Regions from separate parts of the Pseudoduganella sp. RAF19 genome, predicted to be linked through region 2. Evidence: predicted binding sites of a transcription regulator. Region 2 holds the regulator's gene; the other holds the start of a gene.
What was found. Region 2 encodes FliA, which starts transcription of late flagellar genes. Its sites were predicted from a motif close to CTAAAGTTTNNNNNNNNNNNGCCGNTA; they were not measured.

Region 1 (4,733 bases), on a different contig from region 2:
CGGTAGCGTCAGGCAGGGTGTTGTTCAGCGAAGCCAGGCCACGCTTCCAGCGCGGCGACAGCTGCTGCACGCCGGACAGGGACTTGTCGTAGAACTCGAAGCGCTGGTCGACGAAGGCTTTCGGCAGCACCGGCGCGGCGTGGTTCACGGTATGGAAGGCCAGGTAGTCTTTCCAGTCCTGCAGCGGCACGTCCTGCACCAGGGCAGCCGCACCAACAACGGCGGTCGGATGGTAGACGGTGAACTTCTTCTGCTTGTCCAGGCCGGCGGCGTGGAAGAAGGCCTTCCAGTCCATGCCCGGCGCCTTGGCGGCGAAGTCTTTATCGGACCAGACGTTGTTAGCCTTCTGGATATCCGCCGAATCTTCGCGGGTTGCGTGCGACTGGGCGATGCGCTTTTCCAGCGCGAAGATGCGGGCGGCGCGCTCTTCCGGCTCGGAGAAACCGGCCAGCTTCAGCATGGCGGCGATGTGCGCCTGATAGGCCGTGCGCAGGCGGCCCATGTGTTCGTTCTCTTCCAGGTAGTAGGCGCGGTCCGGCATGCCCAGACCACCCTGCAGGATGTACGGCATGTAGTGGTCGGAGTCGTTCAGGCCTTGCGCGATCCACACGCCGAAGATGTTTTCGGTCTGGAAATTGGTGGAATTCAGCGGATCGACGTCGGCGCGCACGGTGGATGCCAGGGCGCGGGTCAGGCCGGCCTTGTCCTTGATGGCGGCGATCTTGTCCAGCGATGGCTTCAGCACGGCGGCGCCCCTGGCTTCGATGCCCGCTTCGTCCATGAAGCTCTTGTAATAGCTGGACACGCGCAGCGCGTCACCGGACGGCGACTTGGCGCCCAGTTCGTCGATCAGCTGCGCAATGCGCTGGTTGGTGGCATCGGCCAGTGCACCGAAGGAGCTCCAGGTGCCTTTGTCGGCCGGGATTTCATTCTTGGAAAGCCAGTCGGCATTGGCGTAGGCGAAGAAGTCGTCGCCCGGCAGGACGGCTGCGGCCGGCGCGGCTTGCGGCGCAGCGGTTTGCCGCGCAATCGCCGGGGTCAGAGCCAGGGTGGCGCCGCACAGCACCAGGGTAATGGCGCTCGTGATCGGCGTCCAACGGAAGGAAACTTGCATGTTTGGTCCCTTGTAGTTTTAAAAATTGATGGCGTGGTGAGCCAGGGTGGACTGTAACGGCTCAGCCGGGAAAACGCGACAGCGATGCGACAGAATGCAGAATCCGGGGACTGGCCGCGCAAATTGTGTCCCAACCCGGATGGAATCGCTATATAGTTCACCTGAGGCAACATCCAAAATCACTCTGGGAGATATCCATGAAACTCGAAGCCCTGTTCCAGCACCCGACCGCCCTGCCAACAGCGCCCAAAGTCGTCGATGAACTGATCAGCAGCTTCGACAAGGCCAGTGTCTCGACCGAAGACATTGCCAAGAAAATCTCCACCGACCCGGTCCTGAGCGCCAAGCTGCTGCGTCTGGCCAACTCCGCCTACTACCACGTTTCGCGCAGCATCGGCACGGTGGAAGACGCGGTCCTGATGCTGGGCTTCGTGACCGTGCGTACCCTGGTCATCAGCTCCGGTCTGGTATCCGGCTTCAAGACGGTGCCGGGCCTCGACTTGCGCCAGTTCTGGCGCTACAGCCTGCGCACCGCCGTTGGCGCCAAATGGATTGCCCGCCAGACCAAACAGAACACCGACCTCGCCTTCACCATCGGCATGATGCACGCCATTGGCCAGCTGGTGATCCACGCCGCCATGCCGGAGCAGGCCATGCAGCTGGATAAGATCGCCGGTCCGATGGATTCGCGCCGCCTGGATGCCGAAATGGCTTCCTTCGGCTACAGCTTCGCCGACGTGGGCGCCGAACTGGCCCGTCGCTGGAAGTTCCCGGAAGTGTTCTCCGAGACGATCGCCGCCTTCCCGGCCCCGGAAGACAACGCCCTGGCCGCCGTGGTCCACCTGGCCGCCTGGCGCGCCCGTGTCGACCAGAACCAGCTGGGCGCCGAGGAAATTGCCGCCTGCTACCCGACCGACGTGGCGGAGAGCCTGGGTCTGGAAGATAACGCCCTGATCGACGAAATGCCGCCGCTGGACGAGCTGAGCGCAGGCCTGGAAGAGTTGATCGGCTGACAACTTGAAAATATTTTGAAAATATTTTGAGAAAACCCTAAAGTTCTTCGTCGCCCTGACGTAAATCCTGACAAGCGGTACTCCGTTTCCACTTTTCAGGATGAAAAATGAGCAACCAGGTTCTCTCGATGTACGAAAATATTGCCGGTTTGACCAATCAAATGGTCGTGGCTGCGCGCGCGAGTGACTGGACCAGCCTGAACAGCCTGGAAAATCAGTGCGCAGCCGAGTCGGTTGCCGTGATCGGCGGCGCCGCTCCGCTGGAAGGCGACGCCCGCGCCCGCAAGATCGCGCTGCTGAAACAGATCATGGCCAATGATCGCGCCATCCGCGATGTGACCGAACCATGGATGGGCCGCCTGAACGGCTGATTGCCCCTCCTCCTGCAAAAAAAAGCGCCTCGGGGCGCTTTTTTTTTACCCCTACAGCAAAAAGCAGGTGCCTGCCACGGCGTGGCAGGCACCAGGGTTACGCCTCGGGTTTTTGCTTCACAAAACTTTACACAGCCGGCATCGCAGCTTTACGGTGCCCGGCCAGACTGATGGTGCAGTCTTCCTCAACCTGAACAAGGAACAGCCATGAGTCTCACCCGTAAAACCATCGCAGCACTTCTGCTTGGCACCTCCCTGCTGGGCGGCGTCGGCGCCTATGCCCTCGATCAGCACAGCAGCCAGCACCGCGCCATCGACGCCACTGCGCACGTCGACACCATGCTGAACCACCTGTATGTGGAAGTCGACGCCACCGACGCGCAGAAAGCCCAGATCGAGCCGCTGGTCAAAGCCGCCATGCAGGATCTGATGCCCCTGCACAGCCAGTTGCGCACGGCCCACACCCAGATGCTGACGATGCTCAGCCAGCCCACCATCGACCGCGCGGCACTGGAAGCATCGCGCGCGCAGCATATGCAGATGGCCGACCAAGCCTCGCGCCGCCTGGTGCAGCTGATCGCCGACGTGGGCGACGTGCTCACTCCGGAGCAGCGCAAGAAGCTGGCCGATCACCTGTCCAAGCTGCATCAGGGCGGCATGCACCATCACGGCTGATTCAGCTCGGCGGCGGCCCTTCCCGGCCGCCGCCTGCCTTACAATGCCTTGCATGAACATTAACGCCGACCACATCCTGCTGGTAGAAGACGATCCGCGCCTGGCCGAAATGCTGACCGAATACCTGTCGCAAGCAGGCTTGCGCGTAAGCGTCGCCGCCAGCGGTGGCAGCGCGCTCGGACAACTGGCCGCAGCGCCCTTTGGCGCCGTGGTGCTGGACCTGATGCTGCCCGATATGGATGGCCTGGACGTCTGCCGCCAACTGCGCTCGCATTCCGACATCCCGGTGCTGATGCTGACCGCGCGCGGCGATGCGGTCGACCGCATCGTCGGCCTCGAAATCGGCGCGGATGACTACCTGCCCAAGCCATTCGAACCGCGCGAGCTGCTGGCCCGCCTGCGCGCCATCCTGCGCCGCCGCGTGGATGGTGGCGCACGCGGCGCGTCCGCCGCGAACAATGTGCTGCGCTTCGGCCGTCTCGAAATCGACGCCGCCGCGCACGCGGTGCGGCTGGAGGGCGCCTTGTGCGACCTGACCTCCTACCAGTTCGACCTGCTGCTGGCGCTGGCCAACAACGCTGGCCGCGTGCTGTCGCGCGAACAGCTGATGGACCTGGTCAAAGGCGAACAGCTGGAAGCCTTCGACCGCTCGATTGATGTCCACATGTCGCGCATTCGCGCCGCCGTGGAAGACGATCCCAAAAAGCCGCGCCGCATCATCACCGTGCGCGGCGCGGGCTATGTGTTCGCCAAGGCGCAGGAATGATCTCGCGCCTGTACATCCGTTTTCACCTGACGCTGCTGGGCTGTCTGGCGCTGTTCGCCTTTGCCGTGATCATGCTGTGGCACCGCGCCGGTGGCCCGATCGAACAGGCCGACGCCAACCTGGCCGTGCTGATGCAAAACCAGTTGGCGCCTGCATCCGCCACGCCCGCCGAACAGCAGGCCGCGCTGGAGCGCATGGCCGCCAGCATCCATGCCCGCATGACGCTCTACAGCGCCAACTGGCAGCTGATAGCCAGTGCCGGGACGCCGATCAGGCTGGGTGGCGGCTGGCGCGTGCGGCTGGAGCCACGCCCCGATTCATACGTCCACCTGCCGGATGGACGGCGCCTGCTATCCGACCAGCCGCTGGGCGTCGTGCGCTCGCATACGCTGCTGCATTCTCTGCTGATCCTGCTGACGATCGGCATCGCCATCGCCGCCTATCCGCTGGTGCGCTACATCACGCGGCGGCTGGAACGCTTGCAGCGCGGCGTGGAATCGCTTGGCGCGGGCGACCTGTCGGCGCGCGTGGCGGTGGAAGGCAAGGACGAAGTCGCGCAACTGGCGCGCAGCTTCAACCGCGCCGCGGATCAGATCGAGCAACTGGTCACCGCGCACAAGACCCTGCTGGCGAACGCCTCGCACGAACTGCGCACGCCGCTGGCGCGCATCCGCCTCGCGCTGGAGCTGAGCATGGACTCGCTCGATCCCAAGCGCAAAGCCGGGCTGGAGAAAGACATCGCCGAGCTGGATTATCTGCTGGACGAAATCCTGCTTGCCAGCCGCCTCGATGCC
Region 2 (4,733 bases):
ACCAGGGCTAGCCGACACCATCGCGCAGCAAGCCGCGCAAGCGACGGCGCAGCAGGAAGCGCTGGGCGTGACGCCGGTGCTGCTGGTGCCGGGACCTTTGCGTCCCTTGCTCGCCCGCTTCCTGCGCCGCGCACTGCCGCAGCTGAAAGTGCTGTCGCACGCCGAAATCCCGGAAACCAAAACCATCCGCGTCACCTCCCTCGTCGGCGCCCAATAACACCCAGGGGTCAGATCCGACATTCGGACATTTTTTGAATCGGGCTGCTCTCAGAGCGGCCCGTGCCCGCTACGGCTGGTAAATTTGATGGGCGAACCCACGCATGGTCGAGCTATTCTGGACCCTTGCGCCATAGGGGAATAGGAAAATGTCCGAATGTCGGATCTGACCCCAAGGTTTTGGGATAAGGGGGGATTTTCGGGGTCTTTTCGTTCGATGGTTTCTCCAGTGCATCGTCAATAATTTCACCATCAGAGTGAAAGACTGCAGGAGTTGCAATGAACGTCAAGAAATTCACCGCGCCGACCTCGCGCGAGGCGCTGCGCAAAGTGCGCGAGGCCCTCGGGCCGGATGCTGTGATCCTTTCCAACCGTCCCGTCGATGGCGCGGTGGAGATTCTGGCTCTGGCCAATGACGATGCCGCCTCGCTGGCCATGCCCGCTGCAGATTCCCCAATGGCTGCACCGCAGCCGCAACTGGATCTGGCGCCGCCTGCAATCGACGAGCGCGTCGAGCCGATGCTGCCGCCGGAACCGGAAGCGCCAGCCGTGCGCGCGACGCCGCGTCCGGCGCCGACCGTAGCCCGCGAAACGGCACCAGCCGCGCCGCGCACACCGGCCCCGCGTCCACCAGCACCAGCCCGCCCAATGCCGCCGCGTGCGGCCGCACCGGCCCCAGCTCCCGCCATCGACATGGACCGCATCACCGCCATGGTCGCCGACGCCGTCGCCGGAGCGAAAGCCACCGCCGCCGCTGAAATGAGCACCATGATGAGCGAGTTGCGCGCCATGCGCGGCATGATGGAATCCCAACTGGCCGAGATCGCCTTCAGCAACGGCCAGCAGCGCGAGCCGCACAAGAATGCCGTGCTGCGCGAGCTGCTGTCGGCTGGCTTCTCCGCCCAGCTGTCGCGCTACCTGACTGAAAAGTTGCCGGCCGGTGTCGATGCCCAGCGCTGGATGCGCAACGTCCTGGCGCGCAACCTGAATGCCATGGCGAACGAAGATGCGCTGATCGAGCAGGGCGGCGTGTTCGCCCTGGTTGGCCCGACCGGTGTCGGCAAGACCACCACCACCGCCAAGCTGGCCGCGCGCTGCGTGATGCGCCACGGTCCGGAAAAGCTGGCCCTGATCACCACCGATGCTTATCGTATCGGCGCCCACGAGCAGCTGCGCATTTACGGCAAGATCCTCGGCGTGATGGTGCATTCGGTGAAGGACGAAGCCGACCTGCGCATCGCTCTGAAGGAACTGACCAAGAAGCACACCGTACTGATCGACACCGTCGGCGTCAGCCAGCGCGATCATATGGTGGAAGAGCAGGTCGCCATGCTGCAAGGCGCGGAAGCGAATGTGAAGCGCCTGCTGTGCCTGAACGCCACGTCCACGCAAGAGACTTTGTCCGAGGTCGTACGCGCTTACCAGGGCAGCGGCCTGGCTGGTTCCATCATCACCAAGCTCGATGAAGCCGCGTCCATCGGCTCCGCGCTGGATGTGGTGATCCGCCACAAGCTGAATCTGTTCTACGTGTCCAACGGCCAGCGCGTGCCGGAAGACCTGCACCTGGCCGACCCGGCTGCCCTGATCGAGCGTGCCTTCAGCGGCGCCAAGCCGCAGTTCGTTGACGCCGATCTGCCTCTGGTAATGGCCAATGCCGGCCATGATGCTTCCCTGCGCGAGGTGCACCTTGGCTAATTTCGATTTCGACCAGGCAGAAGGCCTGCGCCGCATGCTGGCGGGGCCGCGGCCCCGTATCGTGACCTTCCTGTCCGCCACGCCGCAGGACGACAAGGGCATGATGATGGTTAACCTGGGCGCCTCGCTGGCCCAGGCCGGCAATGATGTGCTGCTGGTCGATGCCTGTGCCAGCGCGCACGGTGTGGCGTCGCGCCTGGGTGTCGATGGCGGCGCCAGTCTGATCAATGTGGCGCGCCAGCAGTGCGGCCTGAACCAGGTGATTCACGCTGCGCCGCAAGGATTTAATGTGGTGCAAATGACGCGCGGCGAACAGCGCCGCGGTCCCGACGAAGGCCGCCGCCTGGCCAAGGCTTTCGACGTGCTCGTCAAGCAGACCGGCATCACCCTGGTCGATGGCGAGTTCGATGGCGAAGCTTTCCCCGTGCCAGTCATGGCCAGCTCGGAAATTGTCGTGCAAGTTTCCAACAGCGCGGCTTCCATCAAGAATGCTTATCTGATGATCAAGCGCCTGAACCACGAACTGGGCCGCCGCCCGTTCGGAATTCTCGTTACCGGGGCTTCGGAAGCCGAGGCGAGGGTGGTTTACGATAATATGGCGCAGGCGGCAAGCCGTTACCTGGCAGTGAACCTGGTTTCCATGGGTTCCGTTCCAGCCGACGAGTACCTGCATCGTGCAGCACGCTTAGGGCGCGCGGTGGTCGATGCGTTTCCGCTGGCCGGTGCTTCGGTCGCGTTCCGTCAACTGGCCGGACGCTTTGCGCTGGCTGGCTCGGCATCACACTTTGCGGGGAGCAGCAACCATTTTTGAGCATTACAACAACTAGAATTTTATGTACACGGTCAAAGGGAAAGTAGACAAAGACTCTTTGCTGACGGAGCACATGCCGTTGGTTAAGCGGCTTGCCCACCACATGAAGGCCAAGTTGCCCCCGAGTGTGGAAGTGGATGACCTGGTACAGGCCGGGATGATCGGCTTGCTCGATGCTATCAACCGCTACGAAGAAACCCACGGCGCCCAGTTTGAAACCTATGCGGTGATGCGCATCCGCGGAGCCATGCTGGACGAGCTGCGCTCCTCTGACTGGATGCCGCGCTCGCTGCGCCAGGATATGCGCAAGATTGAAAATGCGATGGCCGTGCTGCAGCAGCGCCTGGGCCGTCCGCCCAGCGAATCGGAAGTGGCGAAGTCGCTCAAGCTGTCGCTGTCCGATTACCAGGAAATGCTGTCCGAAGGCGGCGGCCACCAGCTGGTGTATTACGAAGATTTCCACGACGAGGATGGCAATGATTCCTTCCTCGACCGATACGCACATGACGAGGAAGCCGATCCTCTGCGCGCGCTGCTCGATACCGATTTCCGCCAAGCGGTGATCGATGCCATCGATGCCTTGCCGCCGCGCGAGAAAATGTTAATGGGCCTGTATTACGAAGAAGAGCTGAACCTGAAGGAAATCGGGGCCGTGATGGGTGTATCCGAATCGCGGGTCTCGCAATTGCACACCCAGGCCGTGGCCCGCCTGCGTGCATCACTCCGGGAGCAGGCATGGACTGGTCCAGCATAGCCGGCGTACTGCTGGCGCTTGCCGGCATTCTCGTTGGCCAGGGGCTGGAAGGCGGCAAACTCACTTCCCTGCTTCAGCCGGCGGCGTTTGCCATTGTCGTTATCGGTACGTTTGGCGCGGTGATGCTGCAAACGCGCCTGCCCACTTTGCGCCGCGGCCTATCGATGCTGCGCTGGATTTTTCAGCCGCCCGCCGATAACCGCGCCGCGCTGGCGCGCGACATCAATTCCTGGAGCCTGGCCGCACGCCGCGACGGCTTGCTGGCGCTGGAGCGCTACATGCTCGCCTCCAAAGACAAATTCATCGCCAAGGGTCTGCGTATGATCGTGGACGGCATCCAGCCGGACAAAATGCGGCAAATGCTGGACATGGAAATCACCGCCTTCGAAACGGCCGAACGCCAGGCTGTGCGCATCTGGGAATCGGCGGCTGGGTATTCGCCGACCATCGGCATCCTGGGCGCGGTGCTGGGTCTGATTCACGTGATGGAAAACCTCACCGATCCGAGCAAGCTCGGTTCCGGCATCGCGGTGGCTTTCGTGTCCACCATTTATGGCGTGGGCCTGGCCAATCTGTTCTTCTATCCGATCGCGAACAAGCTGAAAAACATCGTCACGCGCCAGGTCTACCAGCAGGAGCTTGCCGCCGCGGTGTTCTACGATATCGCCACCGGTGACTTCACGCGTGTGATCGACGAGCGCATCGCCACGCTGATGCGGGAGCACTGAGATGCAGTACCGCCGCGCACGCAGGAAGTTCGACGATGAACCGGAGAACCATGAGCGCTGGCTGATTTCCTACGCGGATTTCATCACGCTGCTGTTCGCGTTCTTCGTGGTGATGTACGCGATTTCCTCCGTCAATATCGGCAAATACAAAGTCTTCTCCGATGCGCTGGGCGATGCTTTCGGCGGCCAGGGCGCAGCACCCTTGCAGAACACCGAAGTGCAGAATGTGCCGATCCCGAATCCGGCCCAGCGCCGCCGCGCGGAGCAGATCCGCAAGGAGAAGGAGCAGATGACGCACCTGGCCAACGATCTCGCCGCCACGCTGGCGCCGCTGGTCAAGGAGGGCAAGGTGAAGGTCACGCAGAACAGCCGCGGCGTGAGCGTGGAAATCAACGCCAGTGTGCTGTTCAATCCCGGCGATGCGCGCCTGACGCCTGAATCGCGTGAAGCGCTGACCGCCGTGGCTTCGCTGCTGAAGGATGATCCGCACGCGGTGCAGGTGGAAGGGCATACGGACAATCAGCCGATC

Region 1: a site for FliA is predicted at 2,165-2,191, ahead of AB4Z19_RS16760 (flagellar protein FliT). Genes of this name have one in related genera too.

Annotation. Positions count from the first base shown of each region.
Region 1 covers NZ_JBFREF010000005.1:751,592-756,324, reverse strand. Annotated here, with positions in the region: gene AB4Z19_RS16770 (M13 family metallopeptidase) at 1-1,114, opposite strand, end outside; gene AB4Z19_RS16765 (HDOD domain-containing protein) at 1,312-2,127, shown strand; gene AB4Z19_RS16760 (flagellar protein FliT) at 2,235-2,498, shown strand; gene AB4Z19_RS16755 (Spy/CpxP family protein refolding chaperone) at 2,706-3,173, shown strand; gene AB4Z19_RS16750 (response regulator) at 3,226-3,939, shown strand; gene AB4Z19_RS16745 (sensor histidine kinase) at 3,936-4,733, shown strand, end outside.
Region 2 covers NZ_JBFREF010000003.1:307,313-312,045, forward strand. Annotated here, with positions in the region: gene flhA (flagellar biosynthesis protein FlhA) at 1-217, shown strand, start outside; gene flhF (flagellar biosynthesis protein FlhF) at 496-1,911, shown strand; gene AB4Z19_RS09285 (MinD/ParA family ATP-binding protein) at 1,904-2,722, shown strand; gene AB4Z19_RS09290 (RNA polymerase sigma factor FliA) at 2,745-3,476, shown strand; gene AB4Z19_RS09295 (flagellar motor protein) at 3,458-4,204, shown strand; gene motD (flagellar motor protein MotD) at 4,206-4,733, shown strand, end outside.